Regions from separate parts of the Streptomyces sp. IBSNAI002 genome, predicted to be linked through region 3. Evidence: riboswitches for the same ligand, from Rfam matches in the RefSeq annotation. Region 3 holds a riboswitch; each other region holds the start of a gene.
What was found. Region 3 has a riboswitch for cobalamin ahead of metE (5-methyltetrahydropteroyltriglutamate--homocysteine S-methyltransferase). Riboswitches for the same ligand answer to the same signal wherever they lie in the genome.

Region 1: linked by a shared signal. The riboswitch ahead of ACTVZO_RS33990 (acyl-CoA thioesterase) and the one ahead of metE (5-methyltetrahydropteroyltriglutamate--homocysteine S-methyltransferase) in region 3 are both predicted to bind cobalamin.
Region 2: linked by a shared signal. The riboswitch ahead of ACTVZO_RS36475 (ribonucleoside triphosphate reductase) and the one ahead of metE (5-methyltetrahydropteroyltriglutamate--homocysteine S-methyltransferase) in region 3 are both predicted to bind cobalamin.

The regions. Positions count from the first base shown of each region.
Region 1 is NZ_JBQPXG010000002.1:7,274,438-7,280,099, forward strand. Features, by position in the region: gene ACTVZO_RS33975 (lysine N(6)-hydroxylase/L-ornithine N(5)-oxygenase family protein) at 1-910, opposite strand, end outside; gene ACTVZO_RS33980 (methionyl-tRNA formyltransferase) at 1,217-2,164, shown strand; gene ACTVZO_RS33985 (2OG-Fe(II) oxygenase) at 2,218-2,985, opposite strand; cobalamin riboswitch at 3,258-3,483, shown strand; gene ACTVZO_RS33990 (acyl-CoA thioesterase) at 3,552-3,995, shown strand; gene ACTVZO_RS33995 (ABC transporter substrate-binding protein) at 4,252-5,241, shown strand; gene ACTVZO_RS34000 (FecCD family ABC transporter permease) at 5,238-5,662, shown strand, end outside.
Region 2 is NZ_JBQPXG010000002.1:7,872,956-7,878,617, forward strand. Features, by position in the region: gene ACTVZO_RS36455 (ankyrin repeat domain-containing protein) at 1-352, opposite strand, end outside; gene ACTVZO_RS36460 (GlcG/HbpS family heme-binding protein) at 495-1,076, opposite strand; gene ACTVZO_RS36465 (DNA alkylation repair protein) at 1,347-1,985, shown strand; gene ACTVZO_RS36470 (EF-hand domain-containing protein) at 2,008-2,568, opposite strand; cobalamin riboswitch at 2,866-3,013, shown strand; gene ACTVZO_RS36475 (ribonucleoside triphosphate reductase) at 3,054-4,841, shown strand; gene ACTVZO_RS36480 (anaerobic ribonucleoside-triphosphate reductase activating protein) at 4,838-5,428, shown strand; gene ACTVZO_RS36485 (tetratricopeptide repeat protein) at 5,431-5,662, opposite strand, start outside.
Region 3 is NZ_JBQPXG010000002.1:7,134,576-7,140,237, reverse strand. Features, by position in the region: gene metE (5-methyltetrahydropteroyltriglutamate--homocysteine S-methyltransferase) at 1-1,811, opposite strand, end outside; cobalamin riboswitch at 1,979-2,197, opposite strand; gene ACTVZO_RS33455 (short-chain fatty acyl-CoA regulator family protein) at 2,438-3,841, shown strand; gene ACTVZO_RS33450 (hypothetical protein) at 3,902-4,531, opposite strand; gene ACTVZO_RS33445 (response regulator transcription factor) at 4,668-5,345, shown strand; gene ACTVZO_RS33440 (ATP-binding protein) at 5,338-5,662, shown strand, end outside.

The DNA.
Region 1 (5,662 bases), 140 kb from region 3:
CCTTCTCCTGGTACATCTGGCGGTAGAGGTCGTCGATCAGGTCGACGTCCACCACGGAGTAGTTGGTGTTGCCGTGGTAGTCCATCAGCCGGCGCTTGACTCCGGCCGGCGCGGCGAAGAACTCGCCCACCGCGTCCGGGTCGAAGATCCGGTTGGCGAAGCTGCTGTCGTCCGCGGGGCTGTACCCGTAGCGGGAGAAGACGGCGCAGACCTCGGCCGCGGGGAAGCGCCGGTGCAGGTAGGCGACGTTCTCCGCGGCGCTCTGCCCGGCACCGACCACGATGAACCGGGCCGGGTCGGCGCCTTCGAGGGTGTCCACCTTCGTCAGCAGGTCGGAGGTGTGCCAGACGCGGTCGGTGCGCTCCACGCCGTCCGGCATGAGGGGGCGCAGGCCGGTGCCGATGACGAGGTTGCGGGTCCGGTGCACGGCCAGCCCCTCCCCCGACCGGACCGTGACGTCCAGGTATTCGACCGCTCCGTCGTGTTCGACCGGCGTGACGCCGACGACCTCGTGGCCGTAGGACACCATGCCGTCGACCTGGTCCGCGGCCCACTCGAAGTAGTCGTGGAACTCCACCCGGAGCGGGAAGAGGGTCTTGTGGTTGATGAAGTCGACCAGCCTCCCCTTGCTCTTCAAGTAGCACAGGAAGCTGAACTCGCTGGCCGGGTTCCGGAGCGTCACCAGGTCCTTGAGGAAGCACACTTGCATGGTCGCGTCGTCGATGAGCATGCCCCGGTGCCAGCCGAAGCGCGGCTGCTGTTCGAAGAAGTGAGCGGTGAACGCTTCCTGCCTTCCGGCGCGAGCGTTGTGCTCGCTGACCGCGATCGCCATCGCCACGTTGGACGGACCGAAGCCGATGCCAATGAGGTCGTGGATCAACGGGGCGTCGCCAGGACGGACCTGAGCCATGTCACTCCCATCGTGCGGGGGGCAGCCGCCGCGCCGGGCAGGCCGGCAGCCGGTCGGGTCGATCGTCGGGAAGGGCTGAAGGGCTGAAGGGCGGAAGGGCGGAAGGGCGGAAGATGGGCACGCCGACGGAGCCGCGACCCGGAACTTAGGCAAGGCTAAGCTCATCCCGAGCCGGCTGTCGATAGACAAATCGGGCAGCCGACATCAGGGGCTCCGCCAACTCGCTTACAAAAAGACACCGTTGCAAACTTAGGCAAGCCTTGCTTTACTCGACACCAGCCAACCCCTGCTCCGAGGAGGAACCCCATGCGGGTCGTCATGTTCGGTTACCAGACCTGGGGCCACCGCACCCTGCAAGCCCTCCTGGACTCCGAGCACGACGTGGTGCTGGTCGTGACGCACCCCAAGAGCGAGCACGCGTACGAGAAGATCTGGAGCGACTCCGTCGCCGACCTCGCCGAAGAGCACGGCGTACCGGTGGTGATCCGCAACCGTCCCGACGACGACGAGCTGTTCGAGCGCCTCAAGGAGGCCGACCCGGACATCATCGTCGCCAACAACTGGCGGACCTGGCTCCCCCCGCGCGTCTTCAACCTCCCCCGCCACGGCACGCTGAACGTGCACGACGCGCTGCTGCCGAAGTACGCCGGCTTCTCCCCGCTGATCTGGGCCCTCATCAACGGCGAGACGGAAGTGGGCGTCACCGCCCACATGATGAACGACGAGCTCGACGCCGGCGCCATCGTGCGGCAGGAGGCCGTGCCGGTGGGACCGCGGGACACCGCCACGGACCTCTTCCACCGGACCGTCGACCTCATCGCCCCGGTCGTCGTCGGCGCGCTGGACAGCATCGCCTCCGGCCGGGCCGAGTTCACCGACCAGGACCGTTCCCAGGCGAGCTTCTACCACAAGCGGTCCGTCGAGGACAGCCGCATCGACTGGTCCTGGCCCGCGGCCGACCTGGACCGCCTGGTCCGCGCCCAGTCCGAGCCGTACCCGAGCGCCTACACCTTCCACAAGGGCAAGCGGCTCGAAGTACTGGCCGCGGTGGTGTCCGAGGGCCGCTACGGCGGCACTCCGGGCCGCATCTTCTACCGCGAGGGCGACGGAGTGGTGATCGTCGCGGGCGCCGACGCCCGCACCGGCCGCAACCACGGGCTGGCCATCACCCGGGTGCGGACCGAGGAAGGCCGGGAGCTGCCCGCGGCCGAGTACTTCACCTCCATGGGCGGATACCTGACCCAGCGCCCCTGACCGCCTGCCGGTTCCCCGGCCGAGCGCCCCGCGCGCACGCGGCGGTCACGCCGTCACGGTGTCGTGCGGGGTTCGGGCAGGGTGAGCCTGGTCGCGGGGTCGGCGAGCGGCAGGGCGATCGGGCGGGCCCCGTCGTGATCGCGCTCGGCGTCCGCGAGCGGGCGGGTGCGTTCGGCGGCGCGGGCCATCCACGGCCAGATCCCGAACGGCGCGGCGGGCGGCTCCGGCGCGGACCCGGTACCGCTGATCCACGTCGTCAGGGTGAACCGGCTATCGGCGAACAGCCCGCTGGGGCACGTGGACGCGACGACCTCGTGAAAGGCGCTGGCCGGGAAGAACACGATGGTGTCGTGCTCGGGCTCGATCGTGCGGTACGACTCCGCCGGCCGGGCCCCGCCCTCGTGGAGCAGGGTGTCGTACAGCCTCAGCCGGCCGCCGTCGAAGCCGCGCGGCCGGCGGTGCAGGTAGTACACGGCGGACACGGCCGTGCTGACGTCGCGCACCCGTGAGGCGTCGGTGTGCATGCCGTAGTGGCCCCCTTCACCGTGCGCCGTCAGGACCGTCCGGGTGTGCGTGAGCGCGGCCCGGTGTCCGAGGACCTCCTGCACGAGCGGCAGGCAGTCCGCCAGGTGCGCGCTGAACACGGCACTGGTCACGGGGAGCACCAGCGAGCTGCGGCCCTTGTGGGAGACCTGGCCCGAGAGCGGGTCCAGGACCGTTCCCGCGTTGAAGTCGGCCTGCCGGGAAATCGCGTACTCCAGCAGGGTGCCGGCGCGTTCCGCGCCGAGGAAGTTCTCGAAACGGCAGACCGGCGCCGCCACCACAGGCGCGGTGGACCACTGGTCGTGCGGAGGCAGTGCCTCGGTACCGATTTCCCTGGACGCGGCCGGTTCCTCGCGTATCCGCTCATGGCCCGGAACCGTACGCGGGGCCGTCGAAGGAGCGCACGGGGCGCACCGGAGTACGCCCCTGCGCCCGTGCCCCGCCCCGGTGGACGGCCGTCCCGCCGGGGATCCGCCCGCCGGGAGCGCACGGACCGGTCCGTGCGCGCACCACCCGGACCCGGGGCTGGTCAGAGCCCTCATGCGCCCGGGTAGGCTGTGAGCGCAGCTGGTTCGCCCCGTCCGCCAGGCGGGATGCGTCGTAAGAGGGAACCCGGTGGGAATCCGGGACTGCCCCGCAGCGGTGAGCGGGAACGACCGCCGTCATACGCACTGGAACCGGAACCGGTTCCGGGAAGCGACGGCCACTAGGTGCCCGCCGGGAGACCGGCAGGCGTGTCCGCGAGTCCGAAGACCTGCCACTGCCCGCATGCCGGTACGTCATGCGGGGTCCCGAAGAACACTCTGCGGGGCCTTTCTGCCGCGACTCGCGAAGGAGAGTTGACGTGGCCGACCCGACCGCTGCCACCGTGGAGTGCGTTCCCAAGAATCCGGGCGACTCCCGGGTGACCCTCGCCCACATCATGAGCGAGCACGACACCAACCTCTACGGCACCATCCACGGCGGTGTGGTGATGAAGCTCATCGACGACGCCGCCGCTGCCGCGGCCGGACGCCACGCCGACGGCCCCGCCGTCACCGTGGCCGTGGACCGGATGGCGTTCCTGGCACCGGTGCGCGCCGGCGACCTGCTCAGCGTCGACGCCGAGTTGGAACGCGCCGGCCGGACGTCGATGACGGTCGGCGTACGCGTCCGGGCCGAGCGCTGGAACGCCTCGGGCCCCACCACGGAAGTGGCCACCGCACGACTGACCTTCGTCGCGATAAACGCCGAGGGCGAGCCGCGTCCGGTACCGGCCCTCGACACCCCCGGGGCGCTCGCCCCGTAGGCCGGGGGCCGCGAGCCCGGCGACGCGTGACACCACCGGCCCGCCGACGGGCCGGGGGCCGGGGACCGACGTGCCCCGTCGCCCCGGGACCGAGTGGCACGAGCCGCCGTACGCGCCCCCCGTGCGCCCCCGCGAGCCCTCCCCACCCCACACCGACTTCCCCTCGGTTCCCCGCAGTTCCCCACTGCCCGGCCGCACGCTCCTTCCCGAGCCGGCCGGCGCATCCGACCCACCCGCGGTGAGAGGACCACCACCCATGCCCCGCATTCCCTCGAAATCCCTGCTGTCCGCCCTCGCCACAGCCCTGTTGATATCCGGCTGCGGGGGCGCCGCGACGCCCTCCGCCGCCCCGCAGGCGGACGCGGCCGCCAAGGGCTTTCCGCTCACGGTCGACAACTGCGGCGTGAGCACCACCTATCAGCGCCCGCCGCAGCGTGCGGTCTCGCTGAACCAGCACGCGACCGAGGTCATGCTGGCGCTCGGCCTGGAGAAGTCGATGGTGGGCACGGGCTACCTCGACGACAAGATCCTCCCCGAGTACCAGGGCGCCTACGACAGCGTGAAGGTCCTCTCCAAGGAGTACCCCTCCTTCGAGGCGCTCCTGGAGGCCGAGCCCGACTTCGTCTACGGCGGCTGGAAGTCCACCTTCGACGAGAAGGAGGGGCGCAGCCGGGCCGCCTTCACCAAGGCCGGGATCAACACCCACCTCAACACCGAGGAATGCCCCACCGGCCCGGTGAACGCGGCCTCCATGGACGAGGAGATCCGCACCCTCGGCAAGATCTTCGCCGTGCCCGAGCGGGCCGAGGAGCGGCTGGCGGCCCTGCACGCCACCCTCGACAAGGTCGAGACGCAGCTGGCCGGCGTCACCCCGGTCAAGCTCTTCGTGTACGACAGCGGCGACAAGACGGCCTTCACCGCGGGCGGCAAGGGCATCGGCAACGACATGATCCGGCGGGCCGGCGGCGAGAACCTCTTCGCCGACCTGGACAAGGCCTTCGGTGACGTCTCCTTCGAGCAGGTCGCCCAGCGCGCCCCCGAGGCCATCGTCATCTACGACTACGGCGACCAGTCCGTCGAGGACAAGAAGAAGTTCCTGCTCGCCCACCCGGCGCTGAAGGACGTGCCCGCGATCAAGAACCAGCGGTTCGCGGTACTGCCCCTGTCCTCCACGGTGCTCGGCGTACGGATGCCCGCGGCCGTCGAGTCGCTCGCGCAGCAGCTCCACCCCGGCCGCGTCCGGTGACCGGGGCGAAAGCCCCGGCGGCCGAGGAGGCGGGCCCTCGTGAGGCGGCCGGCCCTCAGGGGGAGGGCCGGCCGCCGGTCTCCGCGCGCCGCCCCGGGATCCCGTACGGCCTGGTGCTGGCCTTCCTCGGAGTCCTCGTGGCCGGGGCCGCGACGGCCGCGATCGCGGTGGGCTCGATCAGCGTCCCGGCCGACCAGGTGTGGAGCATCCTGCTGCACCGCGTGCACCCGGCCCTCGCCGAGCCGACGTGGACCCCGGTGCGCGAGACGATCGTCGTCGACGTCCGGCTGCCGCGGGTGCTGCTGGCCGGCGTGGTCGGAGCCGGTCTGTCGGTGGCCGGGATGGCACTCCAGGCGCTGGTCCGCAATCCGCTGGCCGACCCGATGCTGCTGGGCGTGTCCTCGGGCGCGTCGGTCGGCGC
Region 2 (5,662 bases), 740 kb from region 3:
ATGCGACGTGGCCGCGTTCGGCGGCGGGGATCAGGGCGATGCCGCCGAACCGGTTGCGCAGCGTGAGGTCCGGTCCGGCCGGGAGCAGGGTGCGCATCATGCGGACGCTGCCGGTGACGCCGGTGACCAGCCAGGGGCTGTCCTCGCGGTCGTCCTGGGCGTCGGGGTCGGCGCCGGCCGCGACGAGGGCCCCGGCGGCCGCCACGTGGTCGCCGATGGCGGCGATCAGGAGCGGGGTGCGGCGGTGCTCGTCGCGGGTCTCGATGTCGGCGCCGGCGTCGATGGCCGCGCGCACGGCGTCGGCGTCGTCGTCCCAGACGGCGGCCAGCAGGGCTCGGTCGGCAGGGGGCATGGCGGTGCTCCTCGGGTGGGTCGGGCCGCGCAGCGAGGCCAGGGCCGTCCTGGTCCTCGTACGCACGGCGAGGGAGATCCCCGCCCGGACGCTCGCGCGGATCCGGGCGGGGGAGAACGGCCGGCGGCGCACGGTACGGGGGCTACTTGCCCAGTGCCGCGGCGCCGGCCCGGGCGAACTTCTCGTCCAGGTCGCCCGAGGGTGCGCCCGCGACGCCGATGCCCGCGACCGGGGCCCCCTTGGCGGTGACCGGTGCGCCGCCGCCGAGGAACAGGGTGCCGGGGATGTCCTTCAGGTTGGGTACCTGCTCCAGGCGCTTGGCCAGCTCGGAGGTGGGCGCGTTCCAGGACACGGCCGTGTAGGCCTTCTTCTCGGCCGACTCGTAGGACTGCGGGCCGGCGCCGTCGCCACGCAGGGTGACGAGGGTGTTGCCGTTGCGGTCGACGACGGCGACGGAGACGCGCTGGTTCTCCTTCTCGGCGGCGTCGAGGGCGGCCTGCGCGGCCCTGGTGGCGGCATCGACGGTCAGGTGGGTCGACTGGGTCAGGTTCCGGTTCTTGGCATCGGCCTGTGCGGCGGATGCGGCTGCCGGGACTGCCGGGGTCGCCGGGGCCGGGGCGGCAGCGGCGGAGAAGGCGCCGAAGCCGCCGAGGGCGACGGCGGCGACCAGGGCGCCGCCGGTGAGGGCACGGGTACGCCCGGTGAACTTCTCGACGTGCTTCATTGAGGCCAACTCCTGTATCTGGATGCTCGGTTGATGTTCGGCCGGTCCGGCCTTCCCCGCTCTGACACCCATGGTGGGCCCGTGGAGGGTCCCATCCCGTCGGCGTACCGGCTGCATGGTGCGCGCGGACGGCTGACGGCCGGGTCAACCGATCGGATGACCCCGCCCGGCCGGCTTCCGTCGTAGGGTGAGCCCGCACGTGGCGGACAGGAGGGTGAGGTGGCTGAGGTGGCCGGGACTGCGCTGACCGGGACGACGGTCGACGAGGTGATGGCCGAGCTGGCCGGACTCGAGGATCCGAAGGCCCGCGCGGTGAACGAGAAGCACGGCGACGATCACGGTGTGAACCTGGGCAAGCTGCGCGCGATCGCGAAGCGGCTCAAGACGCAGCAGGAACTCGCGTGCGCGCTCTGGGAGACGGACGACACCGCGGCGAGGCTGGTGGCGCTCCTGATCTGCCGCCCGAAGGCGTTCGGGCGTGACGAGCTGGACGCCATGCTGCGCGCGGCGCGCACGCCCAAGGTGCACGACTGGCTCGTGAACTACGTGGTGAAGAAGAGCCCGCACTCCGAGGAGCTGCGCCTGGCCTGGTTCGCCGATCCGGATCCGGTGGTCGCGAGCGCCGGCTGGGCGCTGACCACCGAACGCGTCGCGAAGAAGCCCGAGGGCCTCGACCTCGTGGGACTGCTCGACGTCATCGAGGCGCAGATGAAGGACGCCCCGGACCGCTTGCAGTGGGCGATGAACCACTGCCTGGCGCAGATCGGCATCGAGCACGCGGAGCACCGCGCCCGCGCCCTGGAGATCGGCGAGCGCCTGGAGGTGCTCAAGGACTATCCGACGTCCCCGGGCTGTACTTCTCCGTTCGCACCCGCCTGGATCGCCGAAATGGTCCGCCGCCAGGCCTGAAGGCCCGCCCGTTCTCGCGGGACTACCCGGGAAGGTCCGAGAGGGAAGGCCAGCCCGGTCCGTACAGCAGCGCCGCCAGGCCGTGCCGGTGCTCCGCGCCGTTGAAGTCGTCCCAGCTGATCGCGCCGTCACGGTCCGCGTCGACCAGTGCGAACGCGGCCTCCGCCGCCTCCTCCGGTACGAGTTTGAACCCGCGCCACGCCATGAACTCGCGGCGGTTCATCAGCCCGTCCCCGTCCCGGTCGGCCACGTGGAACTGCGCGTGCAGCGCGGCCATCACCTCCGGAGAACCCGAGGGTTTGCCGGAAGCCGAGGCAGGCGGCAGGGAGCCGACCCACTCGCGGTACTCCTCGCGCGTGATCCGCCCGTCGTGATCACGGTCGACGAGCTCGGCCTGCCGCTGCCACACCGCCTGGTTCGCCTCGATCAGCGCGCGCCCCTTAGGCGAGCCCGGCCCCATCCCGTACGACTGGAGCATCCTGTCCGCGCTCGCCCGGTAGTCGTCCGCGGCGAGCACTCCGTCCCCGTCCGTGTCGAGCCGGTCGAAGATCCTGTCGGCCGCTGCCAACCGCTCGGTACCCATGCCGCGACCCTAGGCCGCGGCCCTGCGCGCACCGGCGGATTCCCGCGCCCGGGGGCGTGTCAAGGCCGGTGGGGGTCCGGCGGCGGCGCCTGCGGACCGGGACCGTTCAGCGCAGTACGGCCGCCAGTGCTCCGAGCCGCAGGCTGACCGTCTCATGGCAACCAGCCTCGAGATCCGTCCCCGGCCCCTCGCCGGAAGAGGGCGGGTCCGTCGGTCCGGGCGGCAGGACCTTCGGTCCGTCCGCGGAGCCGAAGGTCACCCAATATGTTGTGCTGTCGTGTCGCCGTAACCCCCAGATGTAGTGTTGCCGCTGTCGGTTCGGCAGGCGTTCCCCGAAGCCCGCCGAGACAACAGGGAACCCGGTGCGAATCCGGGGCTGCCCCGCAACGGTGAGCGACCGCACGACGGTTGGAGCCCGATACCTGCCGGCACCTCGCGCGCACGTCCGCGTGGCGAGGTCTCCACCGCCTCGTGGGAGGGCTGACGTGACGCAGATCAACGCCGTGGACTCGGTGACCGAATACCTGGACCGCAGCGACTGGCGGGTCAACGCCAACGCGAACCAGGGCTACTCGCTGGGCGGGCTCATCCTGAACACCGCCGGGAAGGTCGTCGCCAACTACTGGCTCGACCAGGTGTACACCCCCGCCATCGGGAGCGCCCACCGCGACGGCGACTTCCACATCCACGACCTGGACATGCTCGCCGGCTACTGCGCGGGCTGGTCCCTGCGCACCCTGCTCACCGAGGGCTTCAACGGCGTCCCCGGACAGATCGATTCGGCCCCGCCCCGGCACTTCTCCTCGGCCGCCGGGCAGATCGTCAACTTCCTCGGCACCCTGCAGAACGAGTGGGCCGGAGCCCAGGCGTTCAGCTCCTTCGACACCTACATGGCCCCCTTCGTGCGCAAGGACGTCATGCCGTACGAGCGGGTGTACCAGTGCATGCAGGAGATGGTGCACAACCTCAACGTGCCCTCGCGCTGGGGCACCCAGACCCCGTTCACCAACCTCACCTTCGACTGGACCTGCCCCGCAGACCTGCGCGAGCAGGTACCGGTCGTCGGCGGCGAGGAGATGGGCTTCACCTACGGCGAGCTGCAGGCCGAGATGGACCTGATCAACCGCGCCTACATCGAGGTCATGGCCGCCGGGGACGCGACCGGGAGGGTCTTCACCTTTCCCATCCCGACGTACAACATCACCAAGGACTTCCCCTGGGAGAGCGAGAACGCCGGACGGCTGTTCGCGATGACCGCGAAGTACGGGCTGCCGTACTTCCAGAACTTCCTCAACTCCGACCTCGAACCCGGCCAGATCCGCTCGATGTGCTGCCGCCTCCAACTCGACCTCACCCAGCTGCTCAAGCGCGGCAACGGCCTGTTCGGCAGCGCGGAGCAGACCGGCTCCCTCGGTGTCGTCACCGTCAACTGCGCCCGCCTCGGCCACCTGCACGCGGGCGACGAACAGGGCCTGCTCGACGCCCTGGACCGGCTGCTGGAGCTCGCCCGGGACAGCCTGGAGACCAAGCGCGTCACCGTGCAGGACCTGATCGACGGCGGCCTGTTCCCGTACACCAAGCGCTACCTCGGCACCCTGCGCAACCACTTCTCCACCATCGGCGTGAACGGCGTCAACGAGATGGTCCGCAACTTCACGCACGACGCCCACGACATCACCGCACCCGAAGGGCACGCGCTCGCCCTCCGCATGCTGGACCACGTCCGGGCCCGCATGGTCGAGTTCCAGGAGCGGACCGGCCATCTCTACAACCTGGAGGCCACCCCCGCCGAGGGCACCACCTACCGCTTCGCCAAGGAGGACCGCCGCCGCTTCCCCGGCATCCTGCAGGCCGGCACCCCCGACAACCCGTACTACACCAACTCCTCCCAGCTCCCCGTCGGCTTCACCGACGACCCCTTCGAGGCACTGGAGCGACAGGACGAACTGCAGACGAGGTACACCGGCGGCACCGTGCTCCACCTCTACATGTCGGAACGCGTCTCGACCGCCGACGTCTGCCGCAGCCTGGTGCGCCGCTCCCTGGAGAGGTTCTCGCTGCCCTACCTCACCGTGACGCCCACCTTCTCCATCTGCCCCGAGCACGGCTACCTGGCCGGCGAGCACGCCACCTGCCCGGCCTGCGACGGGGACTGCGAGGTGTGGACCCGCGTCATGGGCTACCACCGTCCGGTCGCCTCGTTCAACATCGGCAAGAAGGGCGAGCACGCCGAGCGCACCCCCTTCCAGGAGAAGGCGTCGGCCCCGGCGTGATCCGGATCGGCGGCTGGTCCCGGCTCTCCGCCTGCGACTGGCCCGGCAAGCTCGTCACCACCGTTTTCTGCCAGGGCTGCCCCTGGAGATGCGGCTACTGCCACAACCCGGAGCTGCTCGACCCGCGCGCGCGGACCGAGGTGCGGTGGGAGACGGTCACGGCCCACCTCGCACGCCGTCAGGGCCTGCTCGACGGAGTCGTCTTCTCCGGCGGCGAACCGCTGCTCCAGCCCAACCTCGCCGAGGCGATGCGCGCGGTGCGGGCCCTGGGCTACGCCGTGGGCCTGCACACCGGCGGCGGCTACCCGCGCCGTTTCGCGCAGGTGCTGGGCGAAGGCCTGGTGGACTGGGTCGGCTTCGACGTCAAGGCCGCCCCGGACGCCTACGCCCGGGTCACGGGTGTGCGGGGCAGCGCGGGACCGGCCCTGCGCAGCCTCCGGCTCCTCCTCGACGCCGGGGTCCCGCACCAGCTGCGCACGACGGTCGACCCGGAGCTGCTCGACGACGGCGACGTCGCCGACCTGGAGTCGTGGCTGGCTGGGCGCGGCCTCCGTGACCACGTACGGCAGGAGGCGCGCGCCGTGTGAGGTCAGCGGGCGAACCCCGACCGCAGTGCGTCCCGGGTGGCCACGTACCCCTCCAGGTCCCCGGCGAAGGCCCCGGCGTCCTTCGACGCCAGGGCCCGCTGGATCCGGATTCCCTCCTCCACGGCGGTCAGGGCCTCCTGGACGCGGCCGAGCCGGCCCAGGTGTACGCCGAGGTTGACGAGCGCGCGGGCCAGGCCGTGGTCGTACGTCGAGGGGAGTTCCCCGGCCAAGCGG
Region 3 (5,662 bases):
TCGTTCACCTCGTCGCGCAGGGCGAGCGCGACCTGCCGGGCGGTGTCGCCGAGCGGCTGGTCGTCGCGTACGAAGGACCAGGCGAGCATGGTGACCGGGCCGGTCAGCATGCCCTTGACCGGCTTGGCCGTCTGCGACTGCGCGTACGTCGTCCAGCGCACGGTCATCGGCTCCGGACGGGAGATGTCCCCGGCCAGGACCGGCGGCCGCACGTAGCGGGTGCCGTAGGACTGGACCCAGCCGTGCTGGGTGGCCAGGTATCCGGTGAGCTGCTCCGCGAAGTACTGGACCATGTCGTTGCGTTCGGGCTCGCCGTGCACGAGGACGTCGACGCCGGTCTTCTCCTGGAAGGAGAGCACCTCGCGGATCTCGGCCTCGATGCGGCGCTCGTAGCCGTCCGCGTCGAGCCGCCCGGCGCGCAGGTCGGCGCGGGCGGTGCGCAGTTCGGCGGTCTGCGGGAAGGAGCCGATGGTCGTCGTGGGCAGCAGCGGCAGCCCCAGGTGTGTCCGCTGGGCCGCCGCGCGCTGCTCGTACGGCTGGGAGCGGCGGCCGTCGGCGGCGGTGACGGCCGCGGTGCGGGCCCGTACGGCCGGGTCACGGGTGATCGCGGAGTTCGCGCGGGAGGCCAGGTCGGCTCGGTTGGCGGCGAGTTCGGCCGCGATGGCGCCGGTGCCCCGGGCGAGGCCGCGGGCGAGGGTGGTGATCTCGGCGGTCTTCTGGCGGGCGAAGGCCAGCCAGCGGCGGATCTGCGGGTCGATGTCCCGTTCGGCGCCCGCGTCCAGCGGTACGTGGAGGAGGGAGCAGGACGCGGCGACGTCGACGCGGTCGGCGAGGCCGAGCAGGGTGCCGAGGGTGGCGAGGGACTTCTCGTAGTCGTTGATCCAGATGTTGCGGCCGTTGACCACGCCCGCGACCAGGCGCTTGCCGGGGAGTCCGCCCGCCGCCGCGAGGTCGTCGAGGTTGGCGGCCGCCCGCTCGGTGAAGTCGAGCGCGAGCCCTTCGACGGGGGCCTTGGCCAGCACCGGCAGGGCCTCGCCGAGCCGGTCGAAGTACGAGGCGACCAGCAGCCTGGGCCGCTCGGCCCGGCCGATTCCGCCGAGCTCGCGGTAGGCCCGGGCGGCGACGCCCAGTTCGGCCGGGGAGCGGTCCGCCACGAGGGCGGGCTCGTCCAGCTGGACCCATTCGGCTCCGGCGGCGCGCAGATCGGCGAGGACCCGGGCGTACACGGGCAGCAGCCGGTCGAGCAGGGTGATCGGCTGGAAGTCCTCGGCCACCCCGGGGGCGGGCTTGGCGAGCAGGAGGTAGGTGACCGGTCCGACGAGCACCGGGCGGGCCTTCAGGCCGAGGGCCAGGGCTTCCTTCAGTTCGGCGACCTGCCGGGTGGAGTCGGCGGTGAAGCGGGTGTCGGGCCCGAGTTCCGGCACCAGGTAGTGGTAGTTGGTGTCGAACCACTTGGTCATCTCCAGCGGCGCCACGTCCTGGGTGCCGCGGGCCATGGCGAAGTAGCCGCCGAGGGCGTCGGCGCCGACGGCGGTGCGGTGGCGGGCGGGTACGGCGCCGACCATGACGCTGGTGTCGAGGACGTGGTCGTAGTACGAGAAGTCGCCGGTGGGGACCTCGGTGATGCCGGCGTCGGCCAGCCGGCGCCAGTTCGTCCGGCGCAGGAGCGCGGCGGTCTCGTGGAGGGCTTCGGCGCTGACGCGGCCCTTCCAGTAGCCCTCGATGGCCTTCTTCAGTTCACGGTTCTGCCCCTGGCGGGGGTAGCCGTACACGGTGGCCTCTACGGGCGCGGTCGCGGACTCGGTTGTCACGGAACTCTCCTTCGCGAGCTTGTCTCCATGAGTCCCGGTGGCGGGACGTGGGGCGCGAAGGGGTCACGGACCGGACGGGCCCGCCGGGGCGCGAAGCGCCACTGCGACCGTCCGAGATCTGTTCGCCGACCCGCCCACGAGGTCACCGGGATGTCCGCGCACGGCTGTGCGTGCGCGGGCAACGGGCAGGTCTTCGGACTTGCGGGCACGTCTGCCGTTCGGCAGACACCTACTGGCCGTCGCTTCCCAGACCCGTCCGGGTCCAGTGCGTATGACGGCGGTCGTTCCCGCTCACCGCTGCGGGGCAGTCCCGGATTCCCACCGGGTTCCCTCTTACGACGCATCCCGTCTGGCGGACGGGGCGAACCAGCTGCTGTCGATCAGCGTATGCGCAGGTGCTGGAGGACGAGTACAGCGGCTCACATGCCGGACGGCGACATGTGACACGGCGCCGCGGTGCCAAGACCGTCACCGTCCGCGCGAATCGCCGTGCGCAGGCCGATGACGGGCGGGGGATGCCAAGTTCCGCGAATCCTCGGGGGCTTTTTTGCCACGATTGCGAAGGCCGGCGGCGCCCGGATCCCGCATAGGGTTGCGGCGTCCCGGTCATACGGAGGGGGAGCGCGGTGGGCAAGACGTACGCGGGGGCCAGGCTGCGGCGGCTGCGCGAGGAGCGCCGGATGAGCCAGGCGGAGCTGGCACGCGTCCTCGCCATCTCGCCGAGCTACCTGAACCAGATGGAACACGACTCGCGGCCGCTCACGGTGCCCGTGCTGCTGCGGCTGACCGAGGCCTTCGGCGTCGATCCCGGCTTCTTCTCGGAGCGGGACACCAGCCGGCTGCTGGCCGACCTGCGCGAGGCGCTCGCCACCGAGGTCGCGGAGTCCCGGGTGTCCCCGTCGGACCTGGCGGAGCTGGCCACCCGGATGCCCGCCGTCGCCGGGGTGCTGCTGGACCTCGGCCGGCGTTCCCAGCTGCTCGCCGAGCGGCTCGCCGGGGACGCGGACGGCCGGGACGGCACGACGGAGGGTCCGCGCTCCCCGCACGAGGAGATCCGCGAGTTCTTCTACCGGCGGCAGAACTACCTGCACGACACCGATCTCGCCGCCGAGTCGCTGGCCCGCGAGATCGGGATCCGCCCCGGGGACGTCGTACGCGCCCTGTCGGCGCGGCTCCTGGACCGGCACGGGGTGCGCCTCGCGGCCGATTCGGACCGGCTGCACCGCTACGACGCGGCGAGCGGGGTCCTGCACGTGTCGAGCCGGCTGCGGCCGGGCCAGCAGGCCTTCCGGATGGCCACCCAGCTGGCGCTGCTGGAGTACGGGCAGGAGCTCGGCCGGCTGGCGGCGGAGGACTTCCCGGCGGACTCCCCCGCCCACGCCCTGGCCCGGATCGGCATCGCCAACTACTTCGCCGCCGCGCTGATCCTTCCGTACGGCGCCTTCCACACGGCCGCCGAGGAGTTCCGCTACGACATCGAGCGGCTCACCGACCGCTTCGGCCTCGGCTACGAGACCGTCTGCCACCGGCTGAGCACCCTGCAGCGCCCCCGGCTGCGCGGGGTGCCCTTCTCCTTCGTACGGGTCGACCGGGCGGGCAACATGTCCAAGCGGCAGTCCGCGACCGGATTCCACTTCTCCCGCGCCGGCGGCACCTGCCCGCTGTGGAACGTGTACGAGGCCTTCGCCGCGCCCGGCCGCATCCACGTCCAGGTCGCCGCCATGCCCGACGGACAGCGCCATCTGTGGACCGCCCGCGCCGTCACCCGCCACCGCGGCAGCTGGGGGGAACCCGGCAAGACCTTCGCGATCGGCCTCGGCTGCGAGATCCGGCACGCCTCCCGCCTCGTCTACTCCGACGGACTCGACCTCGGCAAGACCTCCGCCGACACCCCGATCGGCATGGGCTGCCGCCTCTGCGAACGCCTCGACTGCCCGCAGCGGGCCGTACCGCCCCTCGGCCGGGCCCTCGCCGTCGACGAGAACAGCAGCAGCTTCGTGCCGTACCCGGTCGCGGCCGGACGCGGCTGAGCCGCGCAGCCCGATGGCCCCCGCCCGTCCGCCCGTCCGCCCGTCCGAAGCCCGGCCCCGCTACGGCCGGGTGACGGGGACGTTGCTGGTGACGGAGCCGTCCGTGCCGGAGACCGTGACCGCGTGCCGGACGCCGTCCGGTCCCAGGACGACGGCCAGCCAGGCGCTGCCGCCGCCCTCCTGGGCGACCACGCGGATGCTCTCCACCTTGCCGCCGTCCACCGCGCCCGCCGCCTTGTCGGCCGCCTGTCCGACGGCCAGCGAGGGAAGGGGCGCGGGCGCGGTCTTCGTGGAGCCCCCGGGACCCCCTTCGGCGGCGCGCGGGTTCGGGCCCGCTTCCCGCAGCTCCTTGAACACCTTGAGGTCCTTGGGGTGCTTGCGGTTCTCGGCGTCGCCGAACACCCGGTCGCCGTGTTCGCCGCCGGCTCCGGGACCGCGCCGCTTCCCGCCCTCGTGGTCCGCCTCGGCCCAGCCGAAGCGGGGCCCGGCCATCCGCTCGTCGTGGTGCTCGTCCACCGCCACCGCCACCGCCGCACCGCCGACGATCACCACGGCCGCGCCCAGCGCCGCCCACCGGGCGCCCTTGCGCCGGGGCACCAGGCGCCCCAGGTCCACGCGCTTGCGCACGCCGGATTGCGGGGCGTTCGCGGGCTGCTCGGACTGCTCGGACGGAGGGAGGGATTCAGACATACCAGGACTCCTCAGGCACAACCAGGCACGGCGCCCGGCTCGTTGCAGAGCATGCTGAGCGGATGCTGAAGCCCACCTGAAGTCAGCTGAAGACCTCTTCAGCCTGTCGCGGGCCCGGCCTGAGACCCTGGTCGGTATGCGCGTACTGGTGGTGGAGGACGAACGCCGGCTGGCCGTGGCCCTGCAACGGGGACTCCAGTCGGAGGGGTTCTCGGTGGACGTGGCCCACGACGGGCTGCAAGGGCTGTGGATGGCCACCGAGCACGGCTACGACCTGATCGTGCTCGACATCATGCTGCCCGGACTCAACGGCTACCGGGTCTGCGCACGGCTGCGCGCCGCCGGGAACGAGTCCGGGATCCTGATGCTCACGGCGAAGGACGGCGAGTACGACGAGGCGGAGGCGCTGGACACCGGCGCCGACGACTTCCTGTCCAAGCCCTTCTCCTACCTCGTCCTGGTCGCCCGGCTGCGCGCGCTGGCCCGGCGCACGGGCCGCCGCGGCCCCCGGACCATGCGCTTCGGCGACCTGGTACTGGATCCGGCCCGGCACAGCTGCTCCCGCGGCGACACCGAGATACGGCTGACGGCAAGGGAGTTCGCGGTCCTGGAGTACCTGGCGCGGCGCCCCGGCGAGGTCGTGCCGAAACGGGAGATCCTGGAGCAGGTGTGGGACATCGCCTTCGCCGGCGACCCCAACGTGGTCGAGGTCCACATCAGCGCCGTGCGCCGCAAGATCGACGCGCCGTTCGGCCGCGCCGCGCTGGAGACCGTACGCGGCGCGGGCTACCGGCTGGCGGTCGACGGTGGCTGAACCCGTACTCCCCCGCGGCCGGTTCGCGCGCGGGCTCAGGGGCCCGGAAGGGCTGCGCGCGCTGGACGGGCCGGGAGCGCTGCCGCGCCTGCTCCGGCGGTCACCCCTGCGCCGCCTGCTGCCCACCACCGTCCGGGCCCGCGCCACCGTCGGCGCCGTCCTGGTCGTCGCGGTGGCCCTGGCCCTGGCCTCCTTCGCCCTCCTGGGCCTGCTGGAGGCCAATCTGCTGCGCAACGCCGAACGAGACGCCGCGCGGCAGGCCGAGACAATCGCCCGGCTCGCGGCCTCCGGGGACCTCGAGAAGATGCGGCCGACGC